Linked DNA regions of Bdellovibrio bacteriovorus. The protein of the gene in region 1 binds, or shares a complex with, the protein of each later gene. Links are inferred from orthologs where the notes say so. Each region holds a gene or a part of one and is shown in the gene's direction. Other genes may lie near its edges.

Evidence for each region. Proteins that work in one complex are often made in the same cells at the same time.
Region 2: the proteins of dnaX (region 1) and B9G79_RS13415 are in contact, whole or in part, in a cryo-EM structure (PDB 8GIZ), measured with the Escherichia coli proteins. The link is inferred for Bdellovibrio bacteriovorus from one-to-one orthologs.

What each region holds. Positions count from the first base shown.
Region 1 is NZ_CP020946.1:203,820-211,425, reverse strand. Bases 1,483-4,465 are described here. They hold dnaX (DNA polymerase III subunit gamma/tau), read left to right. Parts: upstream 1,483-2,056; coding sequence 2,057-3,874; downstream 3,875-4,465. Other genes in these bases: recR (recombination mediator RecR), read left to right, coding at 4,217-4,465; B9G79_RS01025 (YbaB/EbfC family nucleoid-associated protein), read left to right, coding at 3,888-4,211. In the rest of the region: B9G79_RS01050 (lipocalin family protein), read left to right, coding at 1-132; B9G79_RS01045 (hypothetical protein), read right to left, coding at 101-1,039; B9G79_RS01040 (hypothetical protein), read right to left, coding at 1,096-1,461; more of recR, read left to right, coding at 4,466-4,831; GTPase MglA, read left to right, coding at 4,831-5,424; quinolinate synthase NadA, read left to right, coding at 5,530-6,495; B9G79_RS01005 (4'-phosphopantetheinyl transferase superfamily protein), read left to right, coding at 6,502-7,038; B9G79_RS01000 (hypothetical protein), read left to right, coding at 7,109-7,501. UniProt on the Escherichia coli protein: Part of the beta sliding clamp loading complex, which hydrolyzes ATP to load the beta clamp onto primed DNA to form the DNA replication pre-initiation complex.
Region 2 is NZ_CP020946.1:2,800,612-2,808,037, reverse strand. The notes cover bases 3,188-5,990. They hold B9G79_RS13415 (DNA polymerase III subunit delta'), read left to right. Parts: upstream 3,188-4,018; coding sequence 4,019-4,963; downstream 4,964-5,990. Other genes in these bases: B9G79_RS13405 (S1 family peptidase), read right to left, coding at 5,738-5,990; B9G79_RS13410 (TatD family hydrolase), read left to right, coding at 5,005-5,775; tmk (dTMP kinase), read left to right, coding at 3,376-4,008; B9G79_RS13425 (hypothetical protein), read left to right, coding at 3,188-3,357. Outside these bases: B9G79_RS13445 (phosphatase domain-containing protein), read left to right, coding at 1-176; B9G79_RS13440 (AgmX/PglI C-terminal domain-containing protein), read right to left, coding at 200-1,000; preprotein translocase subunit SecG, read right to left, coding at 1,042-1,446; B9G79_RS13430 (hypothetical protein), read left to right, coding at 1,587-2,057; more of B9G79_RS13425, read left to right, coding at 2,194-3,187; more of B9G79_RS13405, read right to left, coding at 5,991-6,670; B9G79_RS13400 (beta-sandwich domain-containing protein), read left to right, coding at 6,916-7,426. UniProt on the Escherichia coli protein: Part of the beta sliding clamp loading complex, which hydrolyzes ATP to load the beta clamp onto primed DNA to form the DNA replication pre-initiation complex.

The sequences.
Region 1 (7,606 bases):
CCGGATCTGCCCGCCGCGACACTGAAGGACCTGACGATATTTTTGCAGGACAAGGGATATGATCCCTGCAAGTTCCTGACAACCCCGCAAGACGGAGGACTTACCGAACAGAAGCCGCTTTGCCAACTGTAGGCGGTAAACTTTCAAGCTCGCGAATCAGATTCTGGTTGGCGAGTTCCCATTCCGGCTCTTCGTCATCCATCAGGTCTTCGGTCAGCATACGAAGCACCGAAAATAAAATCCAGTCCGCCAGCTCCCCGGCCTGAACCGAAGTTTCGGGCCACAGGTGCCGACCCACGAAAGCCCTGGTGGGCGCGAGCTTGGCGTGATCTTCGGTCATAAGATGTTGCCACTTGGGATCAGGATCAGAAGAAAAATCACGCATCCGAATATAGTTATATTGAAAGTCATCAAGACCATCGTGATAAAGCGCTTTCACCATCGCCCGGCGGTCATTGAAGTGATACACAGCCAGCACATCAGCAAAGAATTCCGAATACGCCCCCATGCGCGAACTGATGTGACGAAACTCGGGCGAATAGTAAAGCGCCGTCGAATCACCGACAAAATTCACATCCGAAGCCCCTTTTAGAATTGCCAGCTTGCGTGCCGAAAGATCATCCAGCTTTGCAAAAAGATTTTTATACTCATCCCCGGCCGACTTGCGAAGAGCCTCGTGGAAAATCGCATGACCATATTCGTGAGCCGCACTGACGTACAAATTTGAAAGCGGCACTTCGTAACTGCGCCCGTACTTTCCGTAAAACAACATACGATAAGGCACCTGCACGATAGAGCCGTTGTCAAAGCTGGCATTATCAGAAGGCCCCCCGATCACAAGATTCACGGAGGCGGTGGATTGAAAGGTCTGAGCCATTTCATTGAAGATGTCAGACAGACTTGCCGCCAGTTCACAGTCCTGGTGCTCGAGAAAGATCACTTCACGAACTGCACCGTTTACGCCTTTGCAGGAACCCACAGTGGCCGCTTGAACCGGAGAAACGGAAGAAAGAAGAAGGGAAATAAAAAAGCTCAACATGCCCGGAAATATAGACACGTTGAGCTTTATTCGAAATAGGCGTGGAAAGAATTACCCTATTTTACCTTAACTTTAATCTTGGCGTTGGTTTTAGAGCGGCAAGTGGATTCCATCGCAACGGTGGAGCACTCCATTTTTCCGCAGCTCAGGGTCAAGACACGGTTTTCTTTGTTCAGATCTTTGGTTTCAGCTTTCCAATCGGCGCAGGCTTTTTTCCAATTCACACGGGCTTCTTTCAGGAGTGGAGCTGCATCGCCTTCGATTTCGTCTTCGCTTTGGATGACTTCGTACTCGTTTTGAGTTTTAGAGCCTTTTTTGATTTCGATGGTGGTGTCGCCATCAGCCGGGATGTCTTTCACGCCGACGGATTGAGCAAAAGCAAAGGAGCTGATCAGGGACAGGGAAAGGATCAATTTCATCATAGGATTCACCTCGGTAAGTTGAATAATCCTCGCGCAAGGAATGAGGAACAGCAAGCAACGACCCACCCCAACAATTCCCAGTTAACCCAACAATTCCCAGTTAACCCTCTCCCCCGCTCCCCATCCCCGGGGGGAAAGGGGCCAAGCCCCAAAAAGGCGGCGCCGAAGGCCAGCCAGAAAAACCGCGGCGCCCGCAGGGCCAGCCAGAAAATCCCCAAGCACCACCGCCCAGTTATCCCATTCCCCAGTATTTTCGATAGCTTCGGGTATTTCAGTTAGTTTGGGAGGGGAACCCCCGAAGGAGGGCCTCTGGCGGGGCCCGGACGGCCCGAACCGGGGCCCCGCCCCGGCGCCAGCAGAGCCCGGACGGCGTGCCCGACGAAGCGGGGTTCCCCTCCCAAACTAACTGAAATGCGCGGCGAGTTATCGAATGTAATCCCCCCACCAATGGGATACATCCAGCGGTGGCCGGGTCCCATACAATAGCTCTCTTGACGAATCCCGCTAGGTCCGGAAGGAAGCAACGGCACTCGAGGGACTATGTGATATGGGGTGCTCGGCCACTTTTTTTCCTGTTTGTGATGAGGGGTGGGTTTTGTCTTATCAGGTGATTGCACGCAAATGGCGTCCCCAATCATTTACCGACGTTGTCGGGCAAAATCATATTACCCAAACACTTTCCAATGCCCTTAAAAACGGTCGCTTGCCTCACGCCCTGCTTTTCACAGGTCCGCGTGGTACAGGAAAAACCTCTTCCGCTCGTATCCTTGCCAAAGCCCTTCGCTGCCCGAATGCCCAGAACTTTGTTCCGTGCAACGAGTGCGATTCCTGTAAAGAAATCGCAGGGGGTTCCAGCATCGACGTGATCGAAATCGATGGAGCTTCCAACAACGGTGTGGATGCGATCCGTGAGCTTCGCGACACTGTGGCTTTCATGCCTTCCAGTGGAAAATACAAAATCTATATCATCGACGAAGTGCACATGCTTTCCACCAGCGCCTTCAACGCCCTGTTGAAGACATTGGAAGAGCCGCCTTCCCACGTGGTGTTCATCATGGCCACCACCGAAGTGCACAAGATCCCGCAGACGATTCTGTCCCGCTGTCAGCGTTTTGATTTCCGCCGTATCTCCACCCGCTCTATCACCGAGCGCCTGAAACTGATCTGTGATCGTGAAGGCGTGACAGCGGATGATGAAGCTTTGTGGGTGGTGGCTCGTCAGGGTGATGGATCCATGCGTGACTCGCAAAGTTTGCTGGATCAGGTGATCACTTTTGCCAACGGTCCTTTGACCCGCGCCAGTGTGGTTGAAATCCTGGGACTGACGGACCGGGCTTTGCTTTTTGAAACTTTGAACGCTCTGATTGATCGCAACTCTCAGGCGGTTTTGAAAGTGATTGAGAAAATCGCTGCGGCCGGTTTTGAGCCGCACTTGTATTCTCAGGATCTTTTGGAAATGATCCGCAACCTGCTTCTGATCAAGGTGTCTGAAGCGCAAGCCAGTCAGATTCTGGAAATGCCGGATTCTGAACTGCAGGCTTTGAGCGAAATGGCTCAGCGTCTGCCGGAAGAGGACATCCACATGCTCTTCGACATGGCTTTAAAAGGCGGTTCGGACATTCCTCGCGCCCAGGATCCTCGCATTGTGCTTGAAGTGACTTTGCTGCGCATGGCTTCTGCTCCCAAACTTGTGGATCTGAAGACTTTGTTGCAAGGCGGATCTATTCCCACTCACAGCGCAGGTGGGGCCAGGCCCTACGTTCCGCCGGTAAGCCTTCCCGTAAAAGGACATGATCGCATCGAGGAATCCCAGAAGGTTCTTGATGGCCCGACCGGCCTTGAGGCGATGAAGGCAGCGCTGAACAAAGCTTCTTCCGCGGCCTCTTCCCTGAAATCAAATCCCGCACCAGTGGCAAAGCCTGCGGCGACCGCACCGGCCGCTCCGGTTCCGGCAGCTCAACCAACTCCGGTTGTTGAAAGCAAACCGAAAATTGCCTCTGGTTCCACCTCTAAAGAGCGCTGGGTGAACTTTGTCGAACTGCTTCGCCAGGACGACGCTTTGTTTGCAGCAAAAGTGGAAAATTTACTGTTTGTTAAGGAAGAGGGAAAGCTGATCAGCCTTGGCGTTCCTGTGAAATTGGCCTTCCTGAAAGACCAAATGGCTGACGCCCAAGTGCGCAAAAAACTACAGGGATTTATTGATTCGTACTGGGGTGCTGGGTATTCTTTTGAAGTATTGATGAGTCGTGATCAGGTCGGCGAATCCGCCCAAGCCATCCAGCAGAAAAAAGTGCAGATGGCCGAAGAGGATCTGCGCAACAAGATCATTGAAAACCCGATGGTTAAAGCCGCTCAAACCGTGTTCAAGGGACAGATCAAGTCCATCGTTGAACTGAACAAGCGCGGCCACTAAAAAAGGAGATTTTATGAAGGGTATGCCCGGCGGAATGGCCCAGCTGATGAAGCAAGCCAACCAAATGCAGATGAAAATGAAGAAAGCCCAGGAAGAACTTGCAAAAGTTGAGTACGAAGCGACTTCCGGTGGCGGCGCTGTAAAAGTAAAAGTGAACGGCGACCACTTGATCACTGCTTTGACCATCGACCCTGAAGTTTTGAAAGCTGGCGATGTTGAGATGCTTCAGGACATGATCCTGTCTGCAACCAACGAAGCAGTTAAAACAGCCCGTGATACTTCCGCTAAAGAAATGGAAAAAATCACTGGCGGCCTGAATATCCCAGGAATGTTTTAATTTAGATGTTACACATTAGCGCCCTTGAAAAATTAGTCCACGAGTTGAGCCGTCTGCCTGGTATCGGGCCAAAGACTGCTCAGCGTCTGGCTTATTACATTCTGCGCACCGGGAACGAATACCCGGAACGTTTGAGTGAGGCGCTTTTGCGCGTCAAGGCTGAAGTTCACGACTGCCCGACCTGCTTCAACTACACCGACACCGATGTCTGCCGTTATTGTGAGGATTCTCACCGTTCCGACGAATCCATCTGTGTCGTGGAAGAACCATCCGATATCATGAGAATTGAATCTTCGGGCGCGTTCCGTGGCCGCTACCATGTTTTGCATGGGGCGATCTCTCCACTGGAAGGCATTGGTCCTAAAGAATTGAAAATCAAAGAGCTGATCGACCGAGTTGAAGACGGTTTGAACGGCACGGGTCCTGCGATCAAGGAAATCATCCTTGCATTGGATGCGGACCTTGAGGGCGACACCACCATTTTGTACCTGGCGAAGCAACTGCAGGGCAAAGGCTTGAAACTTTCTCGCATTGCCCATGGAGTTCCTATTGGCAGCGACATCGATTTCGTAGATGATAGAACGATGGGTCGCGCCCTGCAAAACCGCGTGGAGCTGTAATGTCCTTTATTAACTACAATGCCAAAGAAATTCACTGCAAAGTCGTGTACTACGGCCCCTCCTTGGGCGGTAAAACCACGAACATCCAGTGGGTTTATCAAAAAACAGCAGAGGACCAAAAATCCAAGCTGGTGGCATTGAATACGGACATTGAGCGCACCTTGTTCTTTGACTTCCTGCCACTGAACGTCGGTGACATCCGTGGTTTTAAAACCCGCTTCCACCTGTACACCGTTCCGGGTCAGGTTGTTTACGATGCTTCCCGCAAGCTGATCCTGAAAGGACTGGACGGCGTGATCTTCGTGGCGGACTCTCAAATTGAGCGTATGGATGAAAACTTAGAGTCCCTGCGCAATCTGGAAAGAAACTTGGAACAACAAGGCTATGACATCCGCGAAATCCCGCTGATCATGCAGTACAACAAGCGTGATTTGCCGAACGTGGCGTCCCTGGCAGAGCTTAGAAGCGCTCTGAACCCTTATAACGCCCCTGAAATCGAAGGCTGCGCTTCTGAAGGCCGTGGCGTCTTTGAATCGCTTAAAACCGTTTCTAAATCCATTATCAACGTGTTGAAAGGTGGCACCACTCTATAGAGTTTGGCCGTCAGGGCTGGGCTTTTGTGGGGTTGCATTTCGTTCTCTTCGTGCTATATGAGGCCCATCTGTATTCATTTGGGTTACAATAGGCCCGAGGTAGATATGTCTTATGATATTGCTGCTGATATTCAGCGCCTGAAAAAAGAAAAAAACGCCGTCATTCTGGCTCACTATTATGAAGATGGTGATATTCAGGATATCGCCGATTATGTCGGTGACAGCTTCTATCTGGCGAAAATGGGCCAACAAGTTCAGCAAGACACCATCCTGCTTGCCGGTGTTGTGTTCATGGCTGAAAGCGTGAAGATCCTAAATCCCACCAAAACAGTTTTGGTTCCGGACATGGAAGCCAGTTGTTCTCTTGTTAAAGGCGCGCCTTACGATCAGTACCTGGCTTGGCGCCGGCAGCACCCGGACGGGATTGCGGTGACTTACATCAACTCCAGTGCGGAAGTGAAATCCATTTCTGATGTGATCATCACTTCTTCCAATGCCCAGCAGATCGTGGAATCCATTCCCAAAGACCGCAAGATTTTGTTCGGACCGGATCAGCATCTGGGTCGTTGGTTGATGAAAAAACTGAATCGTGAATTTGTCCTGTGGCCAGGGGCGTGCGAAGTGCACGTGCTGTTCAATGCCAGAAAACTTCACGAACTGATTGCCCAGCACCCGGATGCGGTGGTGATTGCGCACCCGGAGTGCGATGAATCCGTGTTGCAGTATGCATCCGTGGCAGGCTCCACTTCCCGTTTGCTGGAAGAGGTTCAAAAGAACCCGGCGAAGAAGTTCATCGTGGCCACTGAAACCGGCATCTTCCACCAAATGCAGAAACTTCGTCCGGACGTGACGCTGATTCAGGCACCGGTTCTGGATGCAGGTTGTTCTTGCAACAACTGCCCGTACATGAAGATGAACAACATGGAAAAAATCAAACACGCTTTGGAAACATTCCAGCCGCAAGTGGGCCTGGATGAGGCATTGCGCCTGAAAGCCAAGGTGTCTTTGGATCGCATGATGGACATCACCAGCGGCAAACCCGTCAGCTGGCCTGCGGAATTCACGGTTTAATTCTTTATGGACTCTTTGGTTCTTTCTGAACAACTGACAGAGTCCGCGCAAAAGCTTCTTCAGTCACCGGGCTTGCAAGTTCATGCCCGCCCGGAATGGGGAAGCCACAATCCCGCACATCGCGACTTGATCCGTGCGGAAATTCAAAAACTTCTTCCTGAAAACTGGCATTCATCCACTTCCCACACGGAAGGATTGGGTGTCATCGTGCTTTCCCCCCATCCGATTGGTGTCGATGTTGAAGTCACCGAACGTGTGAGCGACAAAACGGTGGCTCGCGTGTCATCACCAGAGGAACTGGCGACGGCCCCCGGTGCGGCGGCTTTGTGGTGTGCGAAAGAGGCTTGTTTTAAAGCACTTCGTTCCTATGATCAGCCCTCGGTGATCTCTAAAATTTCTATAGGGTCGTGGGAAAATATAGATTCTCAGACTGAGACATTCCGTCTTTCAAACTATGAAACGTTTAATTCCTCCTCTGAAAACAGGGGTGTCGTGAAGAAAATTTCCACCTGGAGTTTGGCCTTTTTTATTTTTCCCTCTTAACTTTGGTCGAGTCCTGCCGAAGAGTTTATTAACCGACGCTAATGCAGTTTGTTTTTAAGGTAGGTGAAAAATGGGAAGTTCAAAATACAACCGCAGAGTGGCTCCAAGGACCGAAGTCTCTCCCATTCATATTTCGTATCTCACATCACTGGATGACTTTGCAAAGATCGCAAAGAACAGTGAGATCGTCGAAGCCTCTTCCACCGGACTTTTGCTTCTGGTGAAGCGCGAGGATCTGATTCCATCAGCCCTGCGCAAGACGCTGACCCTGGATTGCCTGATTGGCGACCGCGTGTTCATGCATCTGGAGGAAATGAATCTTGAAGTTTCTGGCGTGATTACGCGCACGCAGCTTCTGGGTAAAAAAGGTTTCTATGTGGCTGTGGACTACAGCGACGAGGCGCCGGAGTACTGGCGTGAGTGCCTGATGGATCTGCTGCCCCGCCCGGGCGAGCTTGATTAAAACACCACGAAAACCACCAGTCGCGGGGTCGAAAGATCCCGCGATTTTTTTGCAATCTTTTCAGTTGGCCGCCATTTGAGTGGAGCCCCTTCGAACCCGGGTTTA
Region 2 (7,426 bases), 2.6 Mb from region 1 along the record:
CTTACAACGAAGTCCGTCCGTTCTTTATCGAAAAAGGTCTGCTGCATTCATCTTATCAGCCCAGTGTTGCGCCACTCAAAGAGAAGCTGGTGGATGACGGACGGGTGTACGAGATGGAAGGGGTGCATGAACCCTGGATTCCGGACCGCATTGATTATCTGCACGACTATCGCTAGGCCTTCATTCGAAGGCCCTTTTTTTATTCAAATCTTAGAGGGAAGACAGTGGTGATCGGATCACCGCCGAAGACTTTGAATTCCACACGGCGTACGGATTCCAGAAGACATTTTTTGAATTGAGGGTCATTCAGGCTGCTGCTGGCAATGTCGGCCTGGCTGACTTTACCTGTGCGTTCGATGGTGAAGCTGATCGAAGCCTGGCCGACAACACCCGGAGTTCTTTGCAGCAGTTGTGTGTAGCACTTAAAGAACGAACTGCGATGGGTTTTCAGAGTGTCTTGAATGAACTCGGACGTCAGGCCCTCCACCGGTTTTTGATTTGCCATCGGTGTTTCCGCCGGAGCCAGTTCCGGCAGAGTTTCGGTCGGGGCCTGTTTTTTGTAATTCATTTCGTAATCAGTGGCCGTCCAGCGCACGCCGTCCTTCGAGATGTAAACGCTGCCTTCGCGGCCATAGTTTTCAACCTGCAGATCACCGCGCTTGATGATCAGAACAATGCGTTCGTTTTCCTCATCCAGCGTGATCAAAGAATTTTCCAGCACACGAATACGGTAAGATGAATCAAACTCCATCGTCGCATCACCATCGACACTGGTTTCAACGGAATCCAGCGCAAACAAAGTCGCCTTGCGGGTCAGGACTTCTTTGTTGGTCATGTTGTTGCGAAGAACGAAGACTTTACCCAGATTCAATTCCAGTCGCGCCAAAGGACGGGCACCGGGTTTGGTTTTTTCAGTCTGAGTTGAGATGAAGAGAGAAAGGGCGACGCTTAATACGCCTACGATAATCAGAGATGGAATCAGCCAGTTGTTCTTCGCCATAGGAAAACTATAGCGAAGAACCTGTCAGGAAGGCACTAAAATTACTTCTGTGCAGGAGCTGCTGTTGCAGCAGGGGAAGCCGCTGGAGTTGCTGCCGGAGCAGTCTCTGCAGCTGGAACAGCCGCAGCACCTGCTGCAGCGTCAGTAGCTTCTGTTGGGAAATGTTCCTGCGCCGGAGCTGTTGGCAACGGAAGGCTGTCAACAACGGACTTGGTTTTGGAAGAAGTCAAAGTCGCCAAAGCCAGGCAAGTCACTGCGAAGATGATGGCTGCCCATACTGTCATTTTACCAGCCAAAGACTGAGCGCCAGTTGCACCCAACAAAGAGTTGGAACCGGAAGATCCACCCATGCCCAGAGCGCCATCAGATTTGGAATCTTGGATCAAAACCAAGATGATCAAAACAAGGGCTACGATGATATGCAATACGCCGATAAATGTAGTCATTTTATGTAATCTCCCAAAGACCCCCAAATATATGGATAATGGCGGTTTTCGTCCACCCCAAAGTGACCTGATTCTGGCGACCTAACGCGTTAAGTCACGACTCTGTTGAGTCTGGAGCGCTTATTGATCACCATAGAGACATGAAAAACTCCATCCGTCTGGCCACCTGCTTATTTTTTGTGCTGCTGTCCTCCTGTACAACTCAGGAGGGAACCATCAAAAAGCTCGCGTTGGAGCTGGGGGAAAAGAAGTTCCAGGAGCAGTTGAAAATCGAAGCGGATGATTCCATCAAACAATCCGAATGGCTGAACAAGTCCTATCAGGAATTCATGCTGAAAAAATCCGAAGTGGAAGTGGTGGAGGTCAAATTTCTGACCGAAACCAAAGCCACCGCCGTCGTGGTGGTGAACACCTATCCGCCGTCCTTGCGAATGACCCTCGCCCGCATCGCGGGTGGAATGGATCCGGGCCGCAGTCGCAGTTTCAACTTTGCTGAAGCCGTTAACGGGATTGGCAAGCAGATCGGGAAGACCCCGGAAACCCTTGAGCATCCCCTGATCATGTACAAGTTCAATAAAACCTCGGCCGGAACTTGGGTTGTTGAGTTTTAAGGGGTCCCACGCCTCAGCTCGAACTGGTGGCGGGCTAGGGCTCGCCGTCTAAGCCTTAGACAGCAAAAAATCGAGAAATCATATAGTTAGCATTGCTAAAAGCCCGGTCCTGGGATTGCATTTTTCACAGCTCAATATGAAAAACGTAGTTCGCTCCCTTACCTTTGCGGCATTGCTTGTCTCAACTTGGGTCCCTGCCTGGGCCGAAGATCTTTCGTCTATTGAAACGGAAGTCGTAGAGAGCACGCTTGAAAAAGCGCAGATCGCCCAACAGGACAAGTTGCTGATCAAGGTCGGCAAGGGCGAGCAGATCTACGAATTTGAAACGACCCCGGATCGCGAGCTGATGAAAGAATCTTTGGGTCTGAAGATCCCTGAGAAAGTCCGTGAACAAATCATCGCCCGTGGTGGTTCTGTGGCTGAAACCGACCCTTTGGAACCATTTGAAAGTCTTCCTGAAGACCGCCGCAAAAAATTCCATGAAATGCGTCTGATGTTTTTGACGAATGCTGCGCGCATTCTGAATTCCACCAAATTTGTGTACGGTGCCGGAAGCCTGGTGGGCGACGGTCTGAGTTTTGTGAAAATCAAAGTGAAAAAAGCCTTCGGGAAAGAGACTGTTGTTGAATCCCAGGCGCAAAGAACCTTCCAAGTGCGCAGCCAGCAGGCTGTGCAAAGCATTCTGCGCGGGTTGGATTACAAGTTGTGGTCTCAGGCGCCACTGGTGATTGATTCCAATGAATTTGGTTTGAGTGTTTCTGCGGGTATTCTGGCCGAAGCCGGGGTTCTGCGCAAAGGGGGCGGTGGAGCTGACGAAGTGGGCTTCAGCATTGCCTTTAACAAAACCAAAAAAGCTTTTGTGTTTGAGATCTTCCACAACTCTGAAAAGTTCGACAATACCAAGGCCGCGATCACCGTGATGGGCGTGGTTGGTAAAGCCGGTATTACCATGGGCCGTCGGGATGGCGCTGAGACTCTGAAGGGGACTTCGTTCTATCCTCCGGCAATTCCTGGGTACAGCACCTCGTCCCCTGAGTTCTTCTCGTCGGGGTTGAGCTCCAGTCTTGGCTTCCCTCCGCCACCGTTGGCGGACCTATTGACGTTCACCAACCGCTTTGAGCGCCAGGCCTTGATCCGCATTACCGTGTCACCGCTGGTCAAAGGATTCGTCAGAGTCCAAATAGGCGATGTGAAGGGCTCTGTGCGCCTTGTCGCGATGCGATTTGTTGACGTCTACCGCGCAATATCTGACAAAGTCCACGTAGGTGGACGCCGTGCGTGCGGTCCTGTATTCAACTAATCTTTCTTGCGGTGCAAAATGAAATTTATCGTATTTGAGGGGCTGGACGGCTCCGGCAAAAGTTCTTTGATGGCGGCGTTGGAGCGTGAGCTGCAAAAAAGAGCCATCAACTTTTTGCGCACCCGTGAGCCCGGCGGAACCCCGCTGGGTGATGAAATCCGCAATATGATTCTGAGAAAAGAAGGTCCGGCACCAACCCCGCGCACGGAATTGCTGCTTTATGAAGCCAGCCGTTCCCAGCACGTGGATCAGGTGATCCGTCCTGCTTTGGCTGCCGGCACCTGGGTTTTGTGTGATCGTTTTTCTGCAAGCTCTGTTGCGTTTCAAAGCGGCGGGCGTGCGATCTCGGAAGCTGATGTGGTGATGTTGAATAGCTTTGCCACGGGTGGCTTGAAAGCTGATGTCACGGTGCTGTTGGATCTGTCCGTGGAAGAAAGCCGCCGTCGTCGTCAAGGGCGTGGGGCAGTCACGGGTGAAACGGAAGACCGCATTGAATCTGAAGCCGATACTTTCCATGAAAACGTTCGCCAGTCCTTCCTGAAGCAGTCCCGCGAGGACGCCGCTTCGTGGATCGTGCTGGATGCGCGTGAAACCCCGGAAGTTTTGTTTAAACAGTTGTTGCAGTCTTTGACTGAACGAAAAGTTCTGTAAGGACGTCGCTATGGCCCGCATGCTGGATTTCGTCTTAGGACATCAGGAAACAATCAAAAAGATGGTCGAGTCTTTCGAAAACGGAAAGCCCGGCCAGACTTTTTTGTTTGTCGGTCCCGGCGGCATCGGCAAAAAACTGACAGCGATGGGCATGGCCCAGGCGCTGTTGTGTCCTTCCAGTCCGCGTGGTTGTGGCAAGTGTCCCTCCTGCTTCCGGATTCCTCAAGGTTCGCACGAAGGTCTGAAGGTGATTGCGCCGTCGGGTGCCAACATCAAAATGGAACAGGCCAAAGAAATTCTGGAGTTCCTCAGCTTAAAAAGTCTGACGGGCAATCGCGTGATCATCATTGATCAGGCGCAAACCCTGAATCCGCAAGCGGCCAATTCACTGCTAAAAACTTTGGAAGAACCCCCTGAAGGCACGTTCTTCTTTTTGATCGCTCCGAGTGTGGCGGGGATTTTGCCGACGATTCGTTCCCGGTCCCGCATTGTTCAATTCCGTCCGTTGACTCAGGAAGATTTGGGGAAGCGCGTGAAAGCACCAGCCTGGGCTTTGAAAGCGGCGGGGGGCAGCTTTGAAAAGCTGGCTCAGTTGCAGGAAGGTCCTGAACAAGAGGTTCGCGAAAAAGCAGTCGAGCTTTTGACCTTGTTTATTCAGGATAACGATTTCCTGCTGAATGAACTATGGAGAACCGAGTTCAAAGACCGCGCACAAGGGCAGCGCATAATTTCTTACTGGGTGGGCTTCCTGAAGGATGCTATTTGCCTGCAAGAGGGTGCCAAAACTCAGATTGTGAATCTGGATCAGGCGCCGCTGATCAAGGTCCTGGCAGAGCTGGAGCGCCCACGAATTCTGAATTTGATTCAGAAAGCGCTGCAGGTGGAGCAGGCCTTTGCTGCCAATCGTGATCCACAGCTGATCATCGAAGAGTTCTACGTCACGTCCAGAGTGTAAAGCGCATTGTCACAATCCGTGGGGACTGTTATACTTCCCGTATGGAATGGATCGATATTCACGCACATTTGAATATGCTCGAAGAGGGTGTTGAAGCCGCTATCAACAATGCGAAAGCCGTGGGCGTGAAGAAGATCATCACCATCGGCACCCAGCCGGAAGACCATCCGATCGTTCTGGACATCGCCCGCAAATATTACCCGGAAGTGTATTGCACACTGGGCGTTCACCCTCATGACGGTGGCACCTATACAGAAGCCGCCGGCAAATTCATCGAAGAACATGTCACTGAGCCTTGTGTGGTGGCTGTCGGTGAAATCGGTCTGGATTATTATTACGACAATTCCCCGCGTGAACTTCAAAAGGAAGCCTTCCGCGCACAGCTGGAAATCGCCCGCCGAACCAAAATGCCGGTGGAAATTCACACCCGCGATGCGGAAGAGGACACCATCGAGATTTTAAAAGAATTCAAAGGTGAAGTGAATGGCCTGATCCATTGCTTTACCGGCACGGAATGGCTGGCTCGTCAGGCTCTGGATGTGGGATTTAATATCTCCATCAGCGGCGTGGTGACTTTCAAAAGTGCCGATTCTTTGCGCGAGACAGTGAAGATGCTGCCGCTGGACCGTATCCATGTGGAAACCGATTCACCGTTCCTGGCGCCGATCCCAATGCGCGGGAAAAAGAACACGCCGGCTTATGTTATTCACACGGCGAAGTTCGTGGCTGACCTTAAAGGGATCAGCCTTGAACAATTGTGTGAACAGACGCGTATCAATGCTCTGAAAATGTTCCCGAAAATTCAGTGGTAGCTTGCAGCAACTGAGCTCGCGTGGTTTTGATCCACGGTGCAAAGGGTGCCACCTTGGTGGCCTGGGCGATGCCAGCACAACTGACCTGTCCGTTCGGCAGGCGTTTGCCATAGACTGCGGAATTGACCCCGATCACTTTTAGCACGCCGTTTTCATGTGAAAACTGCGGCCCGCCAGAATCCCCCTGACAGATGAACACCGGAACCTTTGAATTCAACCAGTAACGGTCGCCGTAGCGATTGAACTGGGAATCAATCTGCATGACGCCGCGGTGAAGCTGCCCCAGATATGCAAAGAGGTCTTCATTGGGCTTACCGGTATAGTCCTTAGAGCGCCCAAAGCCATAGACGTAAACACTTCGCCCGGAATAATTCCCTTTGGTGTCGGTGTCGATACTGACGGTGGAATAGCCTTCCGGAATCCCACCATCAAAGGTCGCAATGGCGATGTCATGATCATAAAGTTTGGTGGAGTTAAATTTTGGATGGTGTTTGTACGCCAGTCCCCGGCGGGTGGTTTCTCGCACCAGCATCTTGCGGCCGAAGATTTCATAGTTGTTCGTGAAAACGATATTGAATCCCGTCATGCCTTTGATGCTGTCATCAAAGCAATGTCCGGCGGAAAGCACCGTCTGCGGGGCGATCAGGGTGCCGGTGCAAAATGCCAGAACCTGATTATGTCTGTTGACCATCTCAATCAGCACCACACTTCGGGCGGCTTGAGTGCCGCGTTCCCGAATCGGGTCTCCGTTAATAATTCCGGTTTGGGACGTGTCTGCAGGCTCTTCCGCTGCGGGCCCGAAAGAACGTGGGCTGCAGGCCGTCAGGGCGAGGGTCGCGGCCAAGGCGGCAACCAGGGTTGTTAGGGCCGGGGAGGGGCTTTTAAATGAATTCATGGGGTGACTCCTTGATGTGATCCTCAATTGCTATCGCACCCTTTGCGGGGTCACCCGTTTTCTTTCTGAAAGCTGCAAAAACACAGTTCCCATGAGGACTTGGGAGCGCCGCCGAAAAAGGACCTGCTGTCTAATTCTGAGTCAGTAAAAAATGCCGAGCTCAAAATTAGAGCTTATTTAGGAACCATTGTGGAGGCACGAACTTTGGAATAATTCGCTCTGTCTATTAAAACAGGAGCGTTTCCATGAAGAACACACAATGGGTGGCGGGTTTGCTTGCCGCTGTGACTTTGATTCAGGCCTCAGCTCACGCTGAGATTATTTCGGACCTGCCGGGCTTTGAGGACGGTGGTTCTCAAGGACAGACGTTCCGTCCGCCTCCTCCGCCGATGCCCAATGAAGGTGTGACCCGTCAGTATACCGACGTGGCGAACCTGGATCAGATCAGCCGCAAGTCCGGCGGTGAAGCCTATCGCTTTAATCTGGTGCAGCCGACAAACCTGAAGTATCTGGAACTGACCGTGCAATCCAGCCGTCTGAAAATCCATGAAGCGACCGTGATGACCGTGGGTGGTCAGCGCTACATGATCCGTGAGTTCCATAACAGCAATGTTCTGGAGACGGGCACCCAGTTGACGTCTGAAAACCTGAATATCAATGACGACATTCGCACTATTGAGCTGCGTATGGAGTCTTATTCCCATGCCGCGACGATTTCTTTGAAAGCCGTGGGGGACAGAGCTGTTCCTCGCATGT